3 regions of the Roseixanthobacter psychrophilus genome follow, and region 2 is predicted to be linked to each of the others. Evidence: predicted binding sites of a transcription regulator. Region 2 holds the regulator's gene; each other region holds the start of a gene.
The links. Region 2 encodes PhoB, which activates phosphate uptake and scavenging genes when phosphate is short. Its sites were predicted from a motif close to TGTCATNNANCTGTCAT; they were not measured.
Positions count from the first base shown of each region.

Region 1: the regulator PhoB is predicted to act here: its motif matches at 1,212-1,228, upstream of phnC (phosphonate ABC transporter ATP-binding protein).
Region 3: the regulator PhoB is predicted to act here: its motif matches at 2,561-2,577, upstream of V5F77_RS07625 (inorganic phosphate transporter).

Region 1 covers NZ_JBAFWT010000011.1:18,078-21,857, reverse strand. Annotated here, with positions in the region: gene V5F77_RS12215 (amidase) at 1-586, shown strand, start outside; gene V5F77_RS12210 (hypothetical protein) at 703-969, opposite strand; gene phnC (phosphonate ABC transporter ATP-binding protein) at 1,274-2,089, shown strand; gene phnD (phosphonate ABC transporter substrate-binding protein) at 2,358-3,278, shown strand; gene phnE (phosphonate ABC transporter, permease protein PhnE) at 3,350-3,780, shown strand, end outside.
Region 2 covers NZ_JBAFWT010000024.1:30,561-34,340, forward strand. Annotated here, with positions in the region: gene pstA (phosphate ABC transporter permease PstA) at 1-359, shown strand, start outside; gene pstB (phosphate ABC transporter ATP-binding protein PstB) at 408-1,232, shown strand; gene phoU (phosphate signaling complex protein PhoU) at 1,252-1,980, shown strand; gene phoB (phosphate regulon transcriptional regulator PhoB) at 1,986-2,687, shown strand; gene V5F77_RS18945 (hypothetical protein) at 2,969-3,343, shown strand; gene V5F77_RS18950 (tripartite tricarboxylate transporter substrate binding protein) at 3,570-3,780, shown strand, end outside.
Region 3 covers NZ_JBAFWT010000005.1:177,092-180,871, reverse strand. Annotated here, with positions in the region: gene V5F77_RS07630 (MFS transporter) at 1-750, shown strand, start outside; gene V5F77_RS07625 (inorganic phosphate transporter) at 873-2,510, opposite strand; gene V5F77_RS07620 (ParB/RepB/Spo0J family partition protein) at 2,634-3,506, opposite strand; gene V5F77_RS07615 (ParA family protein) at 3,559-3,780, opposite strand, start outside.

The DNA of each region.
Region 1 (3,780 bases), on a different contig from region 2:
GGCGCAGGCGCCGCGCATCGCCGTGATCCGCACGCCGCGCGCCGACCAGGCCGACGCCGACGCCCATGCCGCGCTCGACGCGGCCGCCCGCGCGGTCGCCGCCGCCGGAGCGAGCGTCACCGAGATCGACCTGCCGCCGGAACTGGAAGCCGCCGATACGATCCATACGACGATCCAGGATTTCGAGGCCGCCATTTCGTTCGCGGACGAATACGACCGGCTGCGCCACATGCTCTCGCCGCTGCTGGCGCGCCATCTGGAGCAGGCGGCGCTGATCGAGCCGGACGCCTATGATAGCGCAAGGCGCACCGCCAAGCGGGCGCGCCAGCGGCTCGGCGACTTCTTCGCCGATTACGACGCCATCCTCACCTTCTCCGCCCCCGGCACCGCGCCGGAAGGCTATGGCACCACCGGTTCCGCCATCTTCAACCGACTGTGGACGCTGATGGGCACCCCGACGGTGAACGTGACCGGCCTTTCCGGCGCCAATGGCATGCCCATGGGGGTGCAGGTCGTGGGGCGTTTTGGGCGGGATCGCACGGCCCTCACCGTCGCCGCGCTGGTGGAACGCGCGATCCAAAACTGAAATACAATATATCAGCATCCATCAAAGTGCAGTGCGAAACTGCTAAGCGTGCGGGATCGCTCAATTCTCTGAAAGGCGCGCTGCAGCGCAGAATATTCAACCGCGCTGCGGCAGCGTTATTTGCTTTTCCATTTTTTCTTCTTTGTTAAGCTTCGCGCGGAGATCGACCAAAAAAGGACTTGGGAAGTGGACCTGGGCTCGATACTCGACGTGTTGAAAGTGAGCAGCGCTTTTGCCGTGATCGGCGCGGTGCTCCTGGGCATGTTCTGAGTTTGGCCACACGCCCAAGCCGCCTTCGCAGAAGACCAAAAATCACGAAGGGCAAGGTCGATCAGCGCGGCGCTGGAGACGAACTCTCCGGCGCCGCGTGCCTCCTCCGCCATCCGCGCGCATGTCCTGCCCCCCTTGCCGCGGTGCGCATTTTTTTATCCATCGCGTTCGCACCATCTTCCCCTCGGGAAGGATCCGCCACCGCGCCGGACGGACGGTCCGCTAGGTCTTTGACCCTAAATGTCTTTTTGTTGCGACAATTGAGCTGTGACGCAGCCTCGCGCCATCAGTGACAGATTTATGAAGCTTCGCCTTGAAGGATTTGCAAGGCTGCGGCGGCGTCCGATCACCCCAGTGTCATAAGACTGTTGCGGCGCACCCCTAAGGATCTGCCCGGTAAGCACCGGAGCAAAACCGATGATGGTGATCGAAGGGCTGACCTGCCGATTTGGCGATAAGGTCGCCGTGTCGAACGTCAACCTAGAGATCGGTCAGGGCGCCTTTATCGGCGTGATCGGCCGTTCGGGCGCAGGCAAGTCCACCTTGCTGCGCATGATTAATCGCCTCCAGAATTCCAGCAGCGGCGCCATCCGTTACGACGGCGTCGACGTCACCGCCCTCAAGGGCCGGGACCTCAGGCTGTGGCGCGCCCAGGCCGCCATGATCTTCCAGCAATTCAACCTGGTGGGCCGGCTCGACGTGCTCACCAACGTGCTCATGGGCCGCCTGTCCACCATGCCCCGCTGGCGCGCCCTCAGCAAAGTGTGGAGCGAGCAGGACAAGGCCATTGCCCTGACCGCGCTCGACCAATTCGACATCGCCCAGCTCGCCGCCCAGCGCGCCGACAGCCTCTCCGGCGGGCAGCAGCAGCGGGTGGCCATCGCCCGCGCCCTGGTGCAGGAGCCGGGGCTGATCCTGGCCGACGAGCCCATCGCCTCGCTCGACCCGCGCAACACCAAGGTGGTGATGGACGCGCTGCTGCGCATCAACAAGCATTTCGGCATCACCGTGATGTGCAACCTGCACTCGCTCGATCTCGCGCGCACCTATTGCGACCGCCTGGTGGGCATGGCGGGCGGCCGCGTGGTGTTCGACGGCGCGCCCGAAGCCCTCACCGAAGGGGTGGCGCGCGAACTCTATGGGCTGGAGGCCGGCGAGGTCATGGACCTCGAAGGCGCCCCGGCCGAACCCGAATTCGAAGGCGCCCTGGCGCCGGGAACCGCCACCGTGTGAGGCGGCGCCGCTCCGGCCGCGGGACCTCCGCGCCGGGCTCGAAAGGGGTGCGTGCCGCGCGCGCCCCCCGCGTACGTGCACGCCATGTGGTCGTGCCGCCAGTGTGTCGCGTGCAGCCGCCCGCCACCTGCCGGCACGCCCGTGCGTGGTGCAGAGACCCGATCCTCTTCGCGCGGCCCGCCGCGCGCGGTTCCCAAGACGTACGCGTGACTTCAAGCGTTTCCATACCCCGCGTTTTTCCATACCCCGCATCCTCAAGGAGCGAGACATGCTGACCCGTCGTACCCTCATGACCGTGGCGACCGCCGCGGTGCTCTCGGCCGGCTTCGCCGGCGCCGCCGCCGCCCAGGATTGGAAGGCCAAGTATCCCGAGCTGGTGTTCGCGGTCATCCCGGCCGAGAACGCCTCGGGCGTCACGGATCGCTACCAGCCGCTCATGGACTATCTCTCCAAGGAGCTCGGCGTGAAGGTGACCCTGCGCGTCGCCAACGATTATGCGGCGGTCATCGAAGGCCAGCGCGCCGGCAACGTCCAGATCGCCGCCTACGGCCCGGCCTCCTTCGCCCGCGCGCTGCTCACCGGCGTGAAGACCGAAGCCTTCGCGATCGAAGTGAACCAGGACGGCACCAAGGGCTATCATTCGGTGCTCTATGTGAAGGCCGACAGCCCCTACAAGTCGATCGAGGACCTGAAGGGCAAGAACCTCTGCCTGGTCGATCCCAACTCCACCTCCGGCAACAACGTGCCGCGCTTCGCCCTCAGCAAGATGGGCATCACCCCCGACGCCTATTTCGGCAAGGTGGTCTATGCCGGCTCGCACGAAAACGCCGTGATCGCCGTTCAGCAGGGCACCTGCGACGCCGCCTTCAACTGGTGGAACGACGAGAACGAATCCAACCTCATGCGCATGGATCGCAAGGGGATGGCGAAATACGCGGATTACCGCATCGTCTATAAGTCCGACCTCATCGTGAACTCGCCCTATGCCTATCTGTCGGACCTGCCGGACGATCTGAAGGCGAAGATCCGCGATGCCTTCTTCTCGATCCAGAAGAACGACAAGGCCGCCTTCGACAAGATCTATGAAGGCAAGGCCCAGCCCTGGCAGGCGGTCGACAACGCCGCCTACAAGCCGGTGGTCGATCTGATCAAGTTCGTCGACGAACTACGCAAGAAGAAGGCGTCCTGACGCCGAAGGAGCGGCCCGGCACCCCGCCGGGCCGCTCTTTTTTTTGCCCGACGGACCAGAGCAAAGAGACCATGCCCTTTCCCCTGCCCCATGCCTTCGCGACCCTGCCAGCCGAGCAGCTTGCGCCACTGGCGCGCCATTATGCGGCGGCCATGGCCTCGCGCCGGCGCCATGTCTATATCGGCCTCGCCGCGATCGTGGTCTGCATCGCCCTCTCCTCCTGGATGGGCGAGGTCAAGCCGGGCGTGTTCCTGGAAAATGCGGGGCGGCTCGGGAATTATTTCTACGACATCACCCCGGCCCTCACCCTGGCCAATCTCGGCGCCGACCTCGGCGAATGGTTCTGGAACCTGGACCATTGGCTGAGGCTGCTGTGGGATACCATTCTCATTGCCTATCTCGGCACGGTGTTCGGCGGCATCGGGGCGTTCTGCCTGTGCTTTCTCGCCAGCGCGAACCTCGTGCGGTCACCCTGGATCAGGATGGGCGTGCGCCGCTTCCT
Region 2 (3,780 bases):
TGAACCTGGTGCCCATCGGCTTGCGCGAAGCGGCCTATGCGCTCGGTGCGCCTCAATGGAAGGTCGTGATGATGGTGACCTGGCGCGCTGCGCGCGCCGGGATCATGACCGGCGTCCTGCTCTCCATCGCCCGCGCCGCCGGCGAGACCGCGCCGCTGCTGTTCACCTCGCTAGGCAACAATTCATGGTCGACCGATCTGTCGGCGCCGATGGCGAGCTTACCCATCGCCATCTATCAATATGCCGGCAGCCCCTTCGATGACTGGGTTGCCCTGGCCTGGGCCGGTGCCCTGCTCATCACGGTGTCCGTGCTGGTGCTGAACATCGTCTCCCGTCTCTTCCTCGCCCGGGCGGGCTGAGCGCCTGGACCCCTGGACAACCGCACATCAAGATCCAAGAGGCCGAAGATGAATTCCGCAGTGGACCCCACCTTCAACATCGCATCGTCCGTCTCGGCCAAGCCCGATGCGGTGCAGGCGCCGACCAAGATCAAGGTGGAGAAGCTCGATTTCTATTACGGGCAGAACCATGCGCTGAAGAACATCAATTTCGAGATCCCCGAGAAGCGCGTCACCGCGATGATCGGTCCCTCGGGCTGCGGCAAGTCCACCTTGCTGCGCGTGTTCAACCGCATGTACGATCTCTATCCCGGCCAGCGCGCCGAGGGTGGCGTCATGTTCGATGGGGTGAACATCGTCGGCAAGGACCTGGACCCGACCGTCGTGCGCACGCGCATCGGCATGGTGTTCCAGAAGCCGACCCCGTTCCCCATGTCGATCTATGACAACATCGCCTTCGGCGTGCGCCTGCACGAGAGCCTCAACAAGGCGAAGATGGACGAGCGGGTGGAAAGCTGCCTGCGCAAGGCCGCCATCTGGGAAGAGACCAAGGACCGCCTGCACACCTCGGCGCTCGGCATGTCCGGCGGCCAGCAGCAGCGCCTGTGCATCGCCCGCACCATCGCCGTGCAGCCGGAAGTGATCCTGCTGGACGAGCCCACCTCGGCGCTCGACCCGATCTCCACCTCGAAGATCGAAGATCTGATCGACGAGTTGAAGCAGGATTTCACGATCGTCATCGTGACCCACAACATGCAGCAGGCGGCGCGCTGCGCCGATATCACGGCCTTCTTCTATCTGGGAGAATTGGTTGAAGTCGCGCCATCCGACGTGATCTTCACCAATCCCAAGCAGATCAAGACCCGCGACTACATCACCGGCCGCTTCGGCTGAGCGAACAAGGATCTGCGAGATGTCCGACCATACCGTCTCGGCCTTCGATGCCGAGCTGAAGGAGATCGGCCGCAAGGTCGTCGAAATGGGTGGCCAGTCCGAGCGCATGGTGGCCGATGCCGTCGGCGCCCTGATCCGCCGCGATACCGCCGCCGCCCAGCGGGTGATCCTGCTCGACACGAGCGTCGATCACCTGCAGCGGGAAATCGAGGAAAAGGCCATCCTCTGCATCGCCAAGCGTCAGCCGGTCGCCAGCGACCTGCGTGACGTGGTGGCTTCGATCCGCATTGCTTCCGACCTGGAACGCATCGGCGATCTCGCCAAGAACGTGGGCAAGCGCGTGCTCGCCATCGAAGGGGAATACCATCCCCAGAAGCTGGTGCGCGGCGTCGAGCACATGTCCGACCTGGTGCTTGAGCAGCTCAAGGAAGTGCTGGACGCCTATGCCAGCCGCGACAAGGCCAAGGCCGTGGACGTGTGGGTGCGCGACAGCGGCATCGACACCATGTACACGTCCCTGTTCCGCGAGCTTCTCACCTATATGATGGAAGATCCGCGCAACATCTCGGTGTGCACGCATCTGCTGTTCTGCGCGAAGAACATCGAGCGCATCGGCGACCACGCGACCAATATCGCGGAAACCATCTATTACATGGTGTCCGGCCAGGTATTGTCGGACGAACGCCCGAAGGCGGATGTCTCCAGTGAGACCACCGTTGCTTTCCCGGGGGTTAGCCTTCAGGGGTAAAATCTGTGGCTGCGCGTATCTTGATTATCGAGGACGAGGAACCGCTGACCCTTCTGCTCCGCTACAATCTGGAGTCCGAGGGCTATTTCGTCGAAAGCGTCGGACGTGGCGACGAGGCCGAGACCCGGTTGCGCGAAAGCGTGCCGGATCTCGTGATCCTCGACTGGATGCTGCCGGGGTTATCGGGCATCGAACTGTGCCGCCGCCTGCGCACCCGTCCGGAAACGGAACGCCTGCCAGTCATCATGCTCACCGCAAGGGGCGACGAGACCGAGCGCGTGCGCGGCCTTGCTACCGGGGCTGACGATTATGTGGTGAAGCCCTTCTCCGTGCCGGAACTGTTGGCGCGCGTGCGCGCCCTGCTGCGCCGGGCGAAGCCGGAGCATGTCGCCACCCTACTGCGGGCCGGCGACATCGAGCTGGACCGGGAGACCCACCGGGTGCACCGCTCCGGCCGCGAGGTGCATCTCGGGCCAACCGAATTCCGCCTGCTGGAATTCCTCATGCAGAGCCCAGGACGGGTGTTCTCACGGGAGCAATTGCTCGACGGGGTGTGGGGGCAGGACGTCTATATCGACGAGCGCACCGTGGACGTGCATGTCGGCCGGCTGCGCAAGGCGATCAATCGCGGGCGCCAGTCGGATCCGATCCGCACCGTCCGTGGCGCCGGCTATTCCTTCAACGAGATGTTCGCCCGCGTTCACTGAGCGGATGACGAGGAAGGCCCATGGGTTGACTCATGGGTCTTCGGCCAAGCTTGGGCCTTCGGTCAAGCTAGCGCGGCGCCTGAGCGTAGCCCTCCCGGCCCCGTTCGGAAGCCGCTGGTATGATGCGGTCCGCGCTCAAGGCGGCATCATCCGAAGGTTGCGGTAGGTCATCCCAAACGAGGATATCGGCGTCCTCCCGTGTGATGGCCGCCCGATGGGGCCATGGCTAAACGTGAAGGCAACGGAGGATTTGGCCTCCAGTCTTCACGAGACCCTGCGCTATGGCCCAAGAGTCCCATCCCCTGCCGCCGTTCTCCGCGTCCGTATCCCGCGTGCGGACGGCATCCAACGCCAGCGCCGTGCGCCGCTGGAACGCGCTCCTGGCGGTGTGCCTCGGTGGCATGCTGCTCGCCTCGGCCTTCACCAGCGCTAGGGCGGGTGAGATCTCGCCGCCGCTGAATTGCGCGGAAGCCGCGTCGATCATCGCCCGCTCGGGCGCGGCGATCATCCGCAACTCACCGACCACCTACGACCGCTATGTGCGCGACGGCAGCTTCTGCGGCCCGGATGGGGCCACGACCCCGGCCTTCGTTCCGACCTGGGACAATCCGGATTGTTTCGTCGGATACAGCTGCGGCAATTTCCCTTCGCGCTAGCGCCGGAGCCGCTCAGGCTCAATCGCGCTCGGCGGCGAATCCCGCTCCAACTCTTGGATAGAGAAGGTTCACCGATCAGATGGGCCACTCAATCTGATCGGAACGTGTGCCAGGTGGCGCCGGATCGGCTGCTCCGCTCCTCCAAGCTGCGCCGATGGTCGAATAGGTGAGGGGCTTCTTCCTCAGCGTAATCTTGCCTTAAGATGCGCGCCGAGGAGACCCAAGCATGAAGAAAATCCTAGGCATCGTTGCCGTGGCCGCCACTTTGTTTTCAGGGGCGGCACAGGCGCAGGCGCCCGTGCAGCAAGATTATCCAAACCGGCCGATCCGGCTCGTTGTGCCGTTTGCGGCGGGCGGTTCCACCGACATCGTCGCCCGCATCATCGCTGCGAAGATGAGCGATATTCTCAAACAGCCCGTGGTGGTGGAAAATCGCG
Region 3 (3,780 bases), on a different contig from region 2:
CACGACTGGGCCTGGCGCATTCCCTTCCTGCTGGGCGGCATCTTCGGCTTTTGCGCGGTCTATCTGCGTTCCTGGCTGGAAGAGACCCCCATCTTCAAGGAGATGAAGGCGCGCAAGGCGCTCGCCGCCGAGCTGCCGGTGAAGCTGGTCATGCGCCGCTACGGCGCGCAGGTGCTGTTGTCGATGGCGCTGACCTGGATGCTCTCCGCCGCCATCGTGGTGGTCATCCTGATGACGCCGACGCTGCTGCAGACCCGTTATGGCATCAGCGCCGCCACGGCGCTGACCGCCAACAGCCTGGCGACGCTGACCCTTTCAGCAGGCTGCGTGCTGACTGGACTGCTGTGCGACCGGCTCGGCGCCGGGCGCGTCCTCACGTTCGGCTGCGCCGGGCTTGGCGCCTCTGTGTATGCGCTCTATGCCTTGGTGGGCATCCAGCCGCAGATGCTGCTGCCGCTCTATGGGGTGGCGGGGTTCTTCGTCGGCGTGATCTCGGCGACCCCGTTCGTCATGGTGCGCATCTTCCCGCCGGAAGTGGCATTCTCCGGCGTCTCCTTCTCCTACAATGTGGCCTACGCCATTTTCGGCGGCCTCACTCCGCTTCTGGTGACGTTGGCGCTGCAGATCGACCCCATGGCACACGCGCATTACATCCTGGCCATCAGCGTCATGGGGGCGCTGATCGGCATCAATCTGTGGGCCCGCGAAACGGCGGCCCCCAAGGTTCCGGCGCGCCTTCCCACAGCGTGACACAACGGGCCGCTCAGCAGGGCAGCGCAGGCACCAGACATGAAAAAAGGGCGGCCCGGATATCTCCGGGCCGCCCTTCTTGTTTCAACGCCAGCGCCATTTTCAGAGGGCGCGGCGCCCGTTCACATCACTTGGCGCAGCAGGATATAGAGCCCGCCGGAGAGGATGATCGCCACCGGCAGCGTCAGCACCCAGGCCATGGCGAGGTTGCGCACGGTGGAGAGCTGAAGGCCGGACTTGTTGGCCGCCATGGTCCCCGCCACGCCCGAGGACAGGACATGGGTGGTGGACACCGGCAGGCCGTACATGTCGGCGGCGAGAATGGTGCCCATGGCGACCAATTCGGCCGAGCCACCCTGGGCGTAGGTCAGATGGGTCTTGCCGATCTTCTCGCCCACGGTCACGACGATGCGCTTCCAGCCCACCATTGTGCCGAGGCCAAGGGCGATAGCCACCGCCACCTTCACCCACAGCGGGATGAATTTCGTGGCGTTGTCGAGGGCGCGCTTGAAGGCGGCGAGGTTGTCCGCCGTCTCGGCGTCGAAGGTCGGCGCCTTTTCACGCATCATCAGGCGGATGGTCTCGGACGCCAAATACATGTCGTTGCGCATGTTGGGCACCGCAGCGGCCGGCACCTGCGCGAGCGTCTCATGGTTGCCCACGAGTGTGGAGATCTCGCCCGCGACGGCCGCGAGGGCGGGAACCGTATCGGGCATCAGCTTGCGATCGCGCACATATTCCGTCAGCGCCTCGCGGGGATCAGCCGGCACCGGCGCATTGTTCGCGGCCTTCAGCAGCGAGGCTTCCGTGACCGTGGCGAGGGCACGGAACTGTGCCACGTCGGTAGAATCGATGGCCCGGTTCAAGGCGTAGGCGGTGGGAACGATGCCGATCAGGATCAGCATGATCAGGCCCATGCCCTTCTGCCCGTCGTTCGAGCCGTGGGCGAAGGACACGCCGGTGCAGGTGAGCACCAGCAGGCCGCGGATCCACCACGGCGGGGGATGATGGGGCTTGGGCTCGGCATAGAGCGCCGGATTCTTGACCAGCACCTTCATGGTGAGCAGCAGCAGGCCGGCGGCGAAGAAGCCGACAATGGGCGAGAACAGCAGGGCATAACCGACATTCGCCGCCTGGCTCCAATCCACGCCGGCGACGCCGCTCTTGCCCTGGATGAGCTGGTTGGCGATGCCGACGCCGATGATCGAGCCGATCAGCGTGTGGGACGAGGAGGCCGGCAGGCCGAGATACCAGGTTCCAAGGTTCCAGATGATGGCGGCGATCAGCAGCGCGAACACCATCGCCATGCCGGCACCGCTGCCCACGTGCAGGATCAGCTCCACCGGCAGCAGCGAGACGATGCCGAATGCCACCGCGCCGCTCGACACCAGCACACCGACGAAATTCCAGCCGCCGGACCAGACCACGGCGAAATGAGCCGGGAGAGAATTGGTATAGATCACGGTCGCCACCGCATTGGCGGTGTCGTGGAAGCCGTTCACGAATTCAAAGCCGAGGGCGATCAGCAGCGCCAGCAGCAACAGCATGAAGGGCGCGAAAGTAAGCACGCCGGGAGACGCCGCCTGGACGTCGGTCCAGATGGACCACACCGTATAGGACAGGCCGCCGACCAGCAGGGCGAAGAAGATGAAGACTTCCGGCGCCCCGTTCTTCCGGTCGAGCCTTACTGGCTTTTCGCTATGGGCGTGGGTATGTGCCGCATGGGCGTGCGCGGGCTTGGCCGCTGTGTGCGCCGTCATCGAACCCCCTCGTCAACCGACCTGAACCGCCGGTTACCTCGCATCGGGCCGTGACACAGGAATGACGCGGCGCAGCATGCGCCGGGACGGAAGCGGGCTCGGTCGGGAGAGGGAAAAGACCGTTCAGCCGAGGCCGAGGCGCCGGCAGATCAGGTCGAGCTGGTCGAGGTCGCCGTAGCGGATGCGCAACTCGCCCGCTTCGCCCTTCACCTGTAGGCTCACGGCCAGCCCCAGGGCGTCGGTGAGCCGCTTTTCCAGGGCACGGGTGTCGGCATCCTTTTCCGGCGGGGTCGGCTTGGCGGCGAGCGCAGCCTTCACCTTGCTCATCGCCTCCACGTCGCGGACGCTGAGGCCCTTCTCCACCACCTCGCGGGCGATGGTTGCGGGATCGTCATAGCCGAGCAGGGCGCGGGCGTGGCCGGCGGAAAGGCGCCCGTCGGTGAGATAGCTCTTCACGCTTTCGGGAAGCTTCAGCAGCCGCAGGGTGTTGGTGATGTGCGAGCGGCTCTTGCCGATGACCTTGGAAAGATCGAGCTGGGTATAATCGAACTGCGCCATCAGCGCCTCATAGCCCTGCCCTTCTTCGATCGGGTTCAGGTCGGCGCGCTGCACATTCTCGATGATGGCGACTTCCAAAGCCTCGCGGTCGGTGAGTTCCACCACCACCACCGGCACCTCGTGCAGGCCGGCGCGCTGGGCCGCGCGCCAGCGCCGCTCGCCGGCGACGATCTCGAAGCTGCCGGGATGGTCCGCCACCGGCCGCACCACGATGGGCTGGATGATGCCCTTCTCGCGGATGGAATTCGCCAGATCGTCCAGCCCCTCCTCCAGGAAGGTGCGGCGCGGATTGCGCGGATTGGCCCGAACGAACTCGATCGGCACCTTGCGCGTGCCGAGGTTCTTCTGGCTCGGGGCGGGACGCTGGTCGTCCTGCCCCATGTCGCCGATCAAAGCCGCGAGCCCCCGGCCGAGCCGCGAGCGGCCTTCTTCCGCCATGTTCTTCTTCCCCATACTCTCGGACCGCATCACCCGGAATGACTATGCCGCCTCAGGCCGCGACGGCGCGGGCGGCCCGCTCGCGCTGGATGACTTCCGAGGCCAGCCGCAGATAGGCCTGGGACCCGGCGCATTTCAGATCGTACAGCAGCACCGGCTTGCCATAGGACGGCGCTTCCGAGACCCGCACATTGCGCGGGATCACGGTCTCATAGACCTTATCGCCCATGAACTGGCGCACATCGGCCACCACTTGGTCGGACAGATTGTTGCG